DNA from 4 places in the Pseudomonas sp. LB1P83 genome. Region 1 is predicted to be linked to each of the others. Evidence: predicted binding sites of a transcription regulator. Region 1 holds the regulator's gene; each other region holds the start of a gene.
The links. Region 1 encodes FliA, which starts transcription of late flagellar genes. Its sites were predicted from a motif close to CTAAAGTTTNNNNNNNNNNNGCCGNTAA; they were not measured.
Positions count from the first base shown of each region.

Region 2: ACYZTY_RS00295 (methyl-accepting chemotaxis protein) is a predicted target of FliA. The motif match lies at 1,243-1,270, and genes of this name have one in related genera.
Region 3: ACYZTY_RS23085 (chemotaxis protein CheW) is a predicted target of FliA. The motif match lies at 1,558-1,585, and genes of this name have one in related genera.
Region 4: ACYZTY_RS18390 (methyl-accepting chemotaxis protein) is a predicted target of FliA. The motif match lies at 1,270-1,297, and genes of this name have one in related genera.

Region 1 is NZ_CM142709.1:1,466,677-1,468,874, reverse strand. It holds gene ACYZTY_RS06670 (protein phosphatase CheZ) at 1-103, opposite strand, end outside; gene ACYZTY_RS06665 (chemotaxis response regulator CheY) at 126-497, opposite strand; gene fliA (RNA polymerase sigma factor FliA) at 665-1,405, opposite strand; gene fleN (flagellar synthesis regulator FleN) at 1,402-2,198, opposite strand, start outside.
Region 2 is NZ_CM142709.1:68,436-70,633, reverse strand. It holds partial or broken gene ACYZTY_RS00310 (cache domain-containing protein) at 1-146, opposite strand, end outside; gene ACYZTY_RS00305 (cell division protein ZapA) at 409-711, opposite strand; gene ACYZTY_RS00300 (hypothetical protein) at 708-938, opposite strand; gene ACYZTY_RS00295 (methyl-accepting chemotaxis protein) at 1,326-2,198, shown strand, end outside.
Region 3 is NZ_CM142709.1:5,049,672-5,051,869, reverse strand. It holds gene ACYZTY_RS23090 (GNAT family N-acetyltransferase) at 65-523, opposite strand; gene ACYZTY_RS23085 (chemotaxis protein CheW) at 551-1,453, opposite strand; gene norR (nitric oxide reductase transcriptional regulator NorR) at 1,722-2,198, opposite strand, start outside.
Region 4 is NZ_CM142709.1:3,975,752-3,977,949, reverse strand. It holds gene ACYZTY_RS18390 (methyl-accepting chemotaxis protein) at 1-1,227, opposite strand, end outside; gene ACYZTY_RS18385 (Na+/H+ antiporter family protein) at 1,600-2,198, shown strand, end outside.

The DNA.
Region 1 (2,198 bases):
CAGCGTCGCCGAACCTGCCTTTTTCAAGGCTTTCGACCAGTTCGACCGCGTGTTTTTTCAGGGTCGATTCAAAATCGCCCAGTGAAGATTCTTTATGCTCCATAGCTCCCCCGTGGCGCAGTGGATCAACCGATGCGTTCGAAAATCTTCTCGATTTTTTCTTTCAACGCCTGGGCCGTGAAGGGTTTGACCACATAGCCGTTTACACCGGCCTGGGCCGCTTCGATGATCTGCTCGCGCTTGGCTTCAGCGGTCACCATCAGCACTGGCAAGTGCTTGAGCTTTTCATCGGCGCGCACGTGACGCAGCAGATCGATACCGGTCATGCCAGGCATGTTCCAGTCCGTTACCAGAAAGTCGATGCTCCCGCTGTTGAGAACCGGAATGGCAGTAGTGCCATCGTCGGCCTCGACCGTGTTGGTGAACCCAAGGTCACGCAACAGGTTTTTTATGATCCGCCGCATCGTTGAGAAGTCATCAACGATGAGGATTTTCATGTTCTTGTCCAATTCGACCTCCAAGCAGTCTTAAACGCGCCCAGCACCTGGACGCGCCATTTCAATCAATCCGGCAATGCACTCGATGACTGTCTGGAGCACAACAGATCGCGACCGGTGCAGTTCAACACCACACCGGCCTCGTTCGCAGTGTCCCCACACTGCCTTCAGCGCGCTCGCCACTCCCCCAAACGCCCCCGCAAACGGGCCGCGCACTGGCTGTGTAACTGGCTGACCCGAGATTCGCTGACCCCCAGGACCTCACCGATTTCCTTGAGGTTCAGCTCTTCGTCGTAGTACAGCGCCAACACCAGTCGCTCACGCTCCGGCAAATTGGCAATCGCGTCCGCCAGCGCAGCCTGGAAGCGTTCATCTTCCAGATCGCGTGACGGCTCGAGATGAGCACTCGCGCCATCCTCGTGCAGCCCTTCGTGTTCGCCGTCCTGCAACAGATCGTCGAAACTGAATAACCGGCTGCCCAGGGTGTCGTTCAAAATCCCGTAATAATCGTCGAGACTCAATTGGAGTTCGGCCGCAACCTCATGATCTTTAGCGTCACGACCGGTTTTAGCTTCAATCGAGCGAATTGCGTCGCTGACCATGCGGGTATTGCGGTGAACCGAACGTGGCGCCCAGTCCCCCTTGCGTACTTCATCGAGCATCGCGCCGCGGATTCGAATGCCCGCGTACGTCTCGAAACTCGCGCCTTTGCTGGCGTCATATTTGGTCGATACTTCAAGCAGGCCGATCATCCCGGCCTGGATCAGGTCTTCAACCTGAACACTGGCTGGCAGACGGGCCAGCAAGTGGTAAGCAATGCGTTTGACCAGTGGCGCGTAACGCTCGATCAGCTCGTACTGCGCGTCACGTGCCGACTTCTTGTAGAGGTTGTAGCCACTGGCTGTCATAGGACGGGTCCTGCGGTCTGTTGCACGAGGCGCTCGACGAAAAACTCCAGGTGCCCACGCGGGTTGGCAGGCAGCGGCCAGGTGTCGACCTTCTGCGCGATCGCCTTGAACGCCAGGGCGCACTTGGAACGCGGGAAGGCTTCATAGACTGCACGCTGCTTCTGCACGGCCTTGCGCACGCTTTCGTCGTAAGGCACCGCACCGACGTATTGTAAGGCGACGTCGAGGAAGCGGTCCGTGACCTTGGTCAACTTGGCGAACAGGTTGCGACCTTCCTGCGGGCTCTGGGCCATGTTGGCCAGGACGCGGAAGCGGTTCATGCCGTAATCGCGGTTCAGCAGTTTGATCAGCGCGTAGGCATCCGTGATCGAGGTCGGCTCGTCGCACACCACCAGCAAGACTTCTTGCGCTGCGCGAACGAAACTGACTACCGAGTCACCAATACCCGCAGCGGTGTCGATCACCAACACGTCGAGATTGTCGCCGATATCACTGAAGGCCTGGATCAGGCCGGCGTGTTGGGCCGGGCTCAGATGAACCATGCTCTGTGTGCCGGACGCGGCCGGGACGATGCGAATGCCGCCGGGGCCCTGCAACAGAACGTCGCGCAGCTCACAGCGGCCTTCGATCACGTCGGCCAGGGTACGTTTGGGTGTCAGCCCCAACAGGACGTCGACATTCGCCAGCCCCAGATCGGCGTCCAGCAGCATGACGCGCCGGCCGAGCTCAGCTAGAGCCAGGGACAAGTTCACTGACACGTTAGTCTTCCCGACGCCACCTTTGCCGCCGGTCA
Region 2 (2,198 bases), 1.4 Mb from region 1:
CGGATGCCTTCCAGATACTGCACGAACGCGTCTGTCTGGGCACTGTTTTCACCCCCGGCCAGCCAGTCCCGCACCATGCTGTTGCTGGCGATGTCCTTGGCGGCGGTGAGGGGTTGCACGAGGATTCGCTCGATGTCGTTGCGCATCGCTTCGATGCTCGACGGCAGTGCCTGTTCGACCAGATAGCGCTGGGCGAGACGGTTGACCACGAGGGTATAAATGCCAACCACGATCAGGATGCTGACCAGCAGGGCGGTGCCCATGCTGAGGATCAACTGCCATTGAATACTGCGTCGCCAGAACTGCATGGAGCACCCCCAAAGAATAAGAGGCTGAAACACTGCAACAGCCGTGCCGATTGTATACAACTTAATCGACAATCTATTCTTTGGTTGTGCGCAAAGCCTATCAGGCCTGATTGATCGTCTTGGAGATCACTTCAACCGTGGCGCTGACTTGCTCTTGGTAACGGTCGAGTTCCTGCTTGTGCTGCTTTTGCATTTCGATCTGCTGGGAACACAGATTCATCGCGGCCAGTACCAGCAAGCGGTCACCGATCAGCGTCGGGTACTTCCTTTTGGTGTCGGCCAAGGCAGCTTTCAACATCATCGCGGCGTCCAGCAGGGTTTGCTCTTCCCCGGCCGGCGCCTTGATCGAATAGTCCTCCCCCAGGATCGAGACGACTTTTACCCCTGCGGCGCCGTGACTCATGCGCTGACCGGGCCGGCGCTGACGCGCTCAACCAGGGCCTGGATGCGGGCCGCGGTGGCGCCTTGTTTCTCTTCCTGTTCCATCAGGCTCAGTTGCAGGCTTTCGTTTTCATCCTTGGCCTGGGCCAGTTCTGCACTCAGGGTCTGGTTGGTGCCGAGCAGCGTCTGGTTCTGTTGCACCAGGTCGTTGACCAGTTGTTCCAATTGGCTAAGGGATGCTTCCAACATTTTGATTTTCCAAGCATTTTCAAAGGGCGCGTACGATAAAGAAAAGTCACCACGGATGCCAGGGCTATTCAGGCGCAAGGCCTTGATTTTCCTGGCGGGCGACCGTCCTCGTGAGCTTTAAAGACTGTGATCGGTGAATCTGGTTCCTGCACTTCGTCGCTCGATTTTGTAGGAGCGAAGCTTGCTCGCGAAGGACGTTAACGATTACGCGGGCTGTCTGGATGAACCCGCTGCCTGGATATTTTTCGCGAGCAAGCTTCGCTCCTACAGAAAACGGCCTTTCTGCGACAAAAACGCGCAGGCACTCAAGACTTTAGTCGTATGACCGATAAGTCACTCATACGTCAGCTTCAGCGCCGCACGGGTGCGCTCACTTTGGTAAACACCATGTCCCTTCGTAATATGAATATCGCACCGCGGGCGTTCCTCGGTTTCGCCCTGATTGGCGGTTTGATGCTGGTTTTGGGTGTGTTTGCCCTGAACCAGATGAGCAAGATTCGCGGCGCCGGCGAGAACATCGTCCAGAGCAGCGTGCCGAGCATCAAGGCGCTGGATGAGTTCACCCAACTGACGCTGCGTCTGCGGGTCCTGTCCTATCGCCTGTTGACCAACCGCGAACCCGACGTGCAGCAAAAAACCATCGAGCTGTTCGACCAGCGCAATCAACAGATCCGTGCCGCTCAGACTGAGTATGAAAAGTTCATCTCCAGCCCTGAAGAGCGTGCGGCTTACGACCAGTACGTGCAGTTGCTTGGCCAGTATCGTCAGCTTGAAGACCGGATGAAGAGCCTGTCGCGCAACAATCAGATGGAAGAACTGCGCACCTTGCTCAACACCGATCTGCTGAACAACTCTGAAGCCGTCAACGCCGTGCTCAACCGCCTGATGCTGATCAACAACCAACAAGCGGTCGACCTTAACCAGCAGGCAGCGGATCAGTATTCCTCGGCGTTCAACCTGGTCGTCACCCTGCTGGTGATCGCCTCTGGCCTGACGGTGCTGTTCGCCTGGCTGCTGACCAACAGCATCACCAAGCCGATCGCCAATGCCCTGAGCGCTGCCGAAGAAATCGCCGAGGGCAACCTGACTCGCCCGATTACCGTTGATGGCGAAGACGAAGCCGGCCGCTTGCTGCTGGCCATGTCGAAGATGCAGGACAAGCTGCGCGATACCTTGCAGCGGATTTCCGGCTCGGCCACGCAACTGGCGTCCGCTGCGGAAGAATTGAACAGTGTCACCGACGAAAGCGCCCGTGGCCTG
Region 3 (2,198 bases), 3.1 Mb from region 1:
GCTTCGCTCCTACAATGATCACGCATGTCCTGTAGGAGCGAGGCTTGCCCGTGATGGCGGTGTATCAGGCTGGAACCAATTCCCGGCGGACCACATACATCCCGGCACTTTCATACAACCGCTGCGCCCGAAGGTTATCTTCCAATACCTTCAAATCCACAAAGCCTTCCCGGCGATCCTGAAATACTTTGAATGCATGCAGCAGCAACGCACGACCCAGCCCAAGGCCCTGAGCCCGAGAATGCACCACCAGGTTCTTGATGTACGCACTGGTCCAGCACTGGCAAACGCCGACGATGCCTTCGCCATCCAGTGCGATAAAACACAGGCTCGGATCGTATTCAGGATCGGTTTCAAATCGCTGTTGCCAGACATCCAGTGCCGGCACACGACCGCCGCCTTCCTGATAACCGAGCTCCATCAAACGATGAACAGCTTCAGCCAGCTCGGGGCGGTATTGGACGAGGTCTATCCCTTGAGGCCAAGTGATCGCAGGCACAACCTCAGCGAGGTTGCGCCGCATCAGAAAGCAAAATGCCTCGGCCAAGTCTCAGTGACCTTGTTCAGCGACGGCTTTGGCCGCCTCGATCAGGCATCGGGTCAGTTCCGGCGAGGAGAACTTGGTCAGCACTGCGTTGGCCCCGGCGAGGCGCGCTTTCTCGCTGTTCATCGCGCTGTCCAGCGAGGTGTGCAGCAGCACGTAAAGGTGAGAGAAGTCCGGCGTCTCGCGAAGGGTGCGGGTGAAGGCGTAGCCGTCCATCTCCGACATTTCGATGTCCGAGACGATCAGGTTGATCTGTTGTGCCGTGCCTTGCAGGTCCAGCAAGCAGTCGATGGCTTCCTTGGCGCTACGGGCGGTGTGGCATTGCAGGCCGAGGTTGCGCAGGGTGTGCACCGATTGCTGCAGCGCGACCTGACTGTCATCGACCACCAGAATCCGCGCGTTGCCCAGCACTTCGGCGTCTTCCATGCTCAGTTCGGTCGGGGCCGTTTCGATCTGCGCCGGGGCGATGCCGTGGATGACCTTTTCGATGTCCAGCACTTGCACCAGGGTGCCGTCGACCGAAGTCACGCCGGTGATGTAAGAGCGCACGCCGCCAGAGCCGAAGGGCGGCGGGCGGATGTCGGTGGTCAGGCAGTGGACGATCTTGCTTACGGCCTGAACGTGCAGGCCCTGCTTGGAGCGGCTGACGTCGGTGACAATCAGGCAGCCACCGTTCGGGTCTTCCAGCGGCCGCTCCCCGATGGCACGGCTGAGGTCGATCACCGACAACGAAGCGCCGCGCAGGGTGGCGATGCCTTTGACGTGGGGGTGCGACTCTGGCAGCTTGGTCAGCGGCGGGCAGGGGATGATTTCGCTGACTTTCAGCAGGTTGATTGCCATCAGCTTGCCACTGCGCAAGGTAAACAGCAGAAGCGAAAGTGAGTCTGCGCGGGCTTTTGTGGTGGACATAAAAACCTTCTGTGGAAAAAGGTGATGGGCGAGTAAAAAGTCGCCAAATGCTATTGATGCCGGGTTATCGACTTGTTGGGGGCAGGCTTTAGGCCAAATGCCCATTACCGGCCCAACGGCGAACCCCTGTGGCGAGGGAGCTTGCTCCCGCTGGAGTGCGAAGCGCTCCCAAATCAGACCTGTGTGCTATCAGGCTATCCGCATTTACAGGTTTTGCGACTGCTGCGCAGCCGAGCGGGAGCAAGCTCCCTCGCCACAATAGGTTGCGTCACTTCATCCCTAATCGCTTGGCCATCCGCCCTAGATTCGCCCGGTCCAGGCCTAGCTCGCGCGCCGCGCTCGCCCAGTTGTCGTGATGCCGTTCCAGGCAAGCGCTGATCAATTGTCGCTGATAATTTTCGGTCGCCTCACGCAAATCTCCAGCAACCAACGCGACGGGACTGGCAACCGGTTGCTCGGTGGCGGCGACTTCAACGCTGCCAGTGGGCAAGTCCAGATCCGCCGCACTCAAACTCAAAATCTTCGGCCGTTCCTTGCAGTTACCCAGCGCCTTCAACGCGCTGCGACCGATCAAATGCTCCAGCTCCCGCACATTCCCCGGCCAACCATACGCCAGCAATGCCGCCTGTGCGTCGCTGTTCAATCGCAGGCTGTTAAGGCCCATCCGCGAGCGGTTCTGTTCCAGGAAATAACCGCTGAGCAGCAACACATCCCGCCCGCGATCACGCAGGGCCGGCACCAGCAG
Region 4 (2,198 bases), 2.5 Mb from region 1:
CCGGGTCAGGTCACCTTCGCCGCTGGCGATGTCTTCGAGCATGTGCGCCACGCCGAGGATCGGTTTGGTCACGCTGCGCGCCATCAGCCACACCAGCAGCAAACCGATCAACGCGGCCAGCACGCCGAGGCCAAGTTCAACCAGAGTGCCGCTTCTGTTGCTGTCATCGAGCTGGTTTTTCAGAGCTTCGGCAGGGCCGACCAGGACTTTTTCCGGCACGTCGAGCAACACGCCCCAGGATTTTCCGCCGGGAATCGGCTGGAACGGCGACAGCACTTTCAGTTGCTGATTGCTGTGCAGGCTTTCGGTCTTGCTGCTGGTCGCGAGCATGCGAATCAGCTCGGCACCGTTGGTTTTGTCGACGGCGTCGAGGCGCTGGCTGAGTTTGCTGGCGTCCGGGCTGTAACCGGCCAGCAAGCCGACCGGACTGATAATGCTGACGCTGGTCTGGCCGTCATAGAGCTTTTTGCTCGCGCCCTGACTCATGGCCTGCAGGCTGTTGAGGTTGATGTCTACCGACAGCGAGGCGATGACTTTGCCGTTGACCATCAGCGGGAACACGATGCTGGTCATCAGCACGTTCTGGCCGTCGATCACATAGAAGTATGGTTCGATCACGCACGGTTTTAGCGTGGTGCGCGGGCAGGTGAACCAGGCGTTGGCCGGTTCGCCGCTGGGTCCGGCACTGGTGTCGGCCATGTCGCTTTCCGGCAGAGCCATCGACGTCACTTTACCTGGCGTCGGTTGCGACCAGTACAGGGCAAAGCGGCCCTTGTCATTGCTGCCCAGCTCAGCCTGGCCGGCGAACAGATCGTCCTTGCCGTCCAGCGCGTTGGCTTCGAACACCAGGGACAGACCAAGCAACTCCGGGTTGGCTTGCAGCGCCGACTTGACCTGACGGGTCAGGTCCTCACGCAGGTCGAAGGCATCCAGAAAACGCTTTTCCGCCTGATCGCGGAGGAACAGCACCTGACGCGAAAAGCCGTGGCCGTATTGATAGGCGTCCATGAACTGCTGACGAATCACCAGTGCCTGGTTTTCACCCTGGGATTCGATCCGGGCCTGAGCGGCTTCGGTCAGCATCTCCATGCTTGAGGCTTTCACCATCTCGGAGCTGTGCTCCATGCGATACAACGAAAGACCCACCAGCAGGGTCACGATGCCCGCCAGGCACAGCCCGGCCAGCAGGGTGATTTTCCATTGGATGGAAAGTTGTCTGAGCGACATGGAGAGACGTCCTTATTCGATATTTATCTGAGACTTTGCACTGTAACGGCTGCGAATTGGCTTTCTTTATCCGTACGCCCAAATAAGACATCACACAAAATCTGTAGCAGCTGCCGAAGGCTGCGTTCGGCTGCGTAGCAGTCGTAATCCCGGGCTGCACGGTGTATCTGACGGACCGCATTGCCTGATTTCACGACTGCTGCGCAGCCGAACGCAGCCTTCGGCAGCTGCTACAAGGGTCGAGTTCGCTTTGACAAGGCATTGATGCTGCGGCACAGTGCGCGCCCTCTAATAAAACCCATTCTTCAATCCGCTGGCGGCTCTTCGCAGACTGCCGGCTGAGCTCATTTCGCTTGCCCTGAGGTAACGATGATTAATGCTGTAATTGCCGCGGTCGGCGTCATGCTGGTTCTCAGCCTGTCCCGCGTGCACGTAGTGATCGCGCTGATTGTCGGCGCCCTGGTCGGCGGTTTGACTGGTGGCCTGGGCATCGACGCCACCCTGAAAGCGTTTAATAGCGGCCTCGGTGGCGGGGCGACGGTCGCGTTGTCTTACGCCTTGCTCGGCGCGTTCGCCGTGGCGATTGCCAAGTCCGGCCTGGCCCATGCGCTGGCGGATAAGGCGCTGCTGATGGTTGATCGCCAACACGCCAGCGGTGGCCGTCAGGTCAAGTGGCTGCTGATCGGTTTGCTCTGGGTGGTGGCCATCGCTTCGCAGAACATACTGCCGATACATATCGCCTTTATTCCGCTGCTGGTGCCGCCGCTTTTATATGTGCTGACCAAGCTGCAACTGGATCGGCGCTTGATCGCCTGCGTCATGACCTTCGGTCTGATCACGCCGTACATGTTCTTGCCAGTGGGCTTCGGCAACATTTTCTTGAATGAAATCCTGCTGGCCAACGTTGCCCGCAGCGGCGTCGACATCAGCGGCATCAACGTCACCCATGCCATGGGCATTCCGGCGTTGGG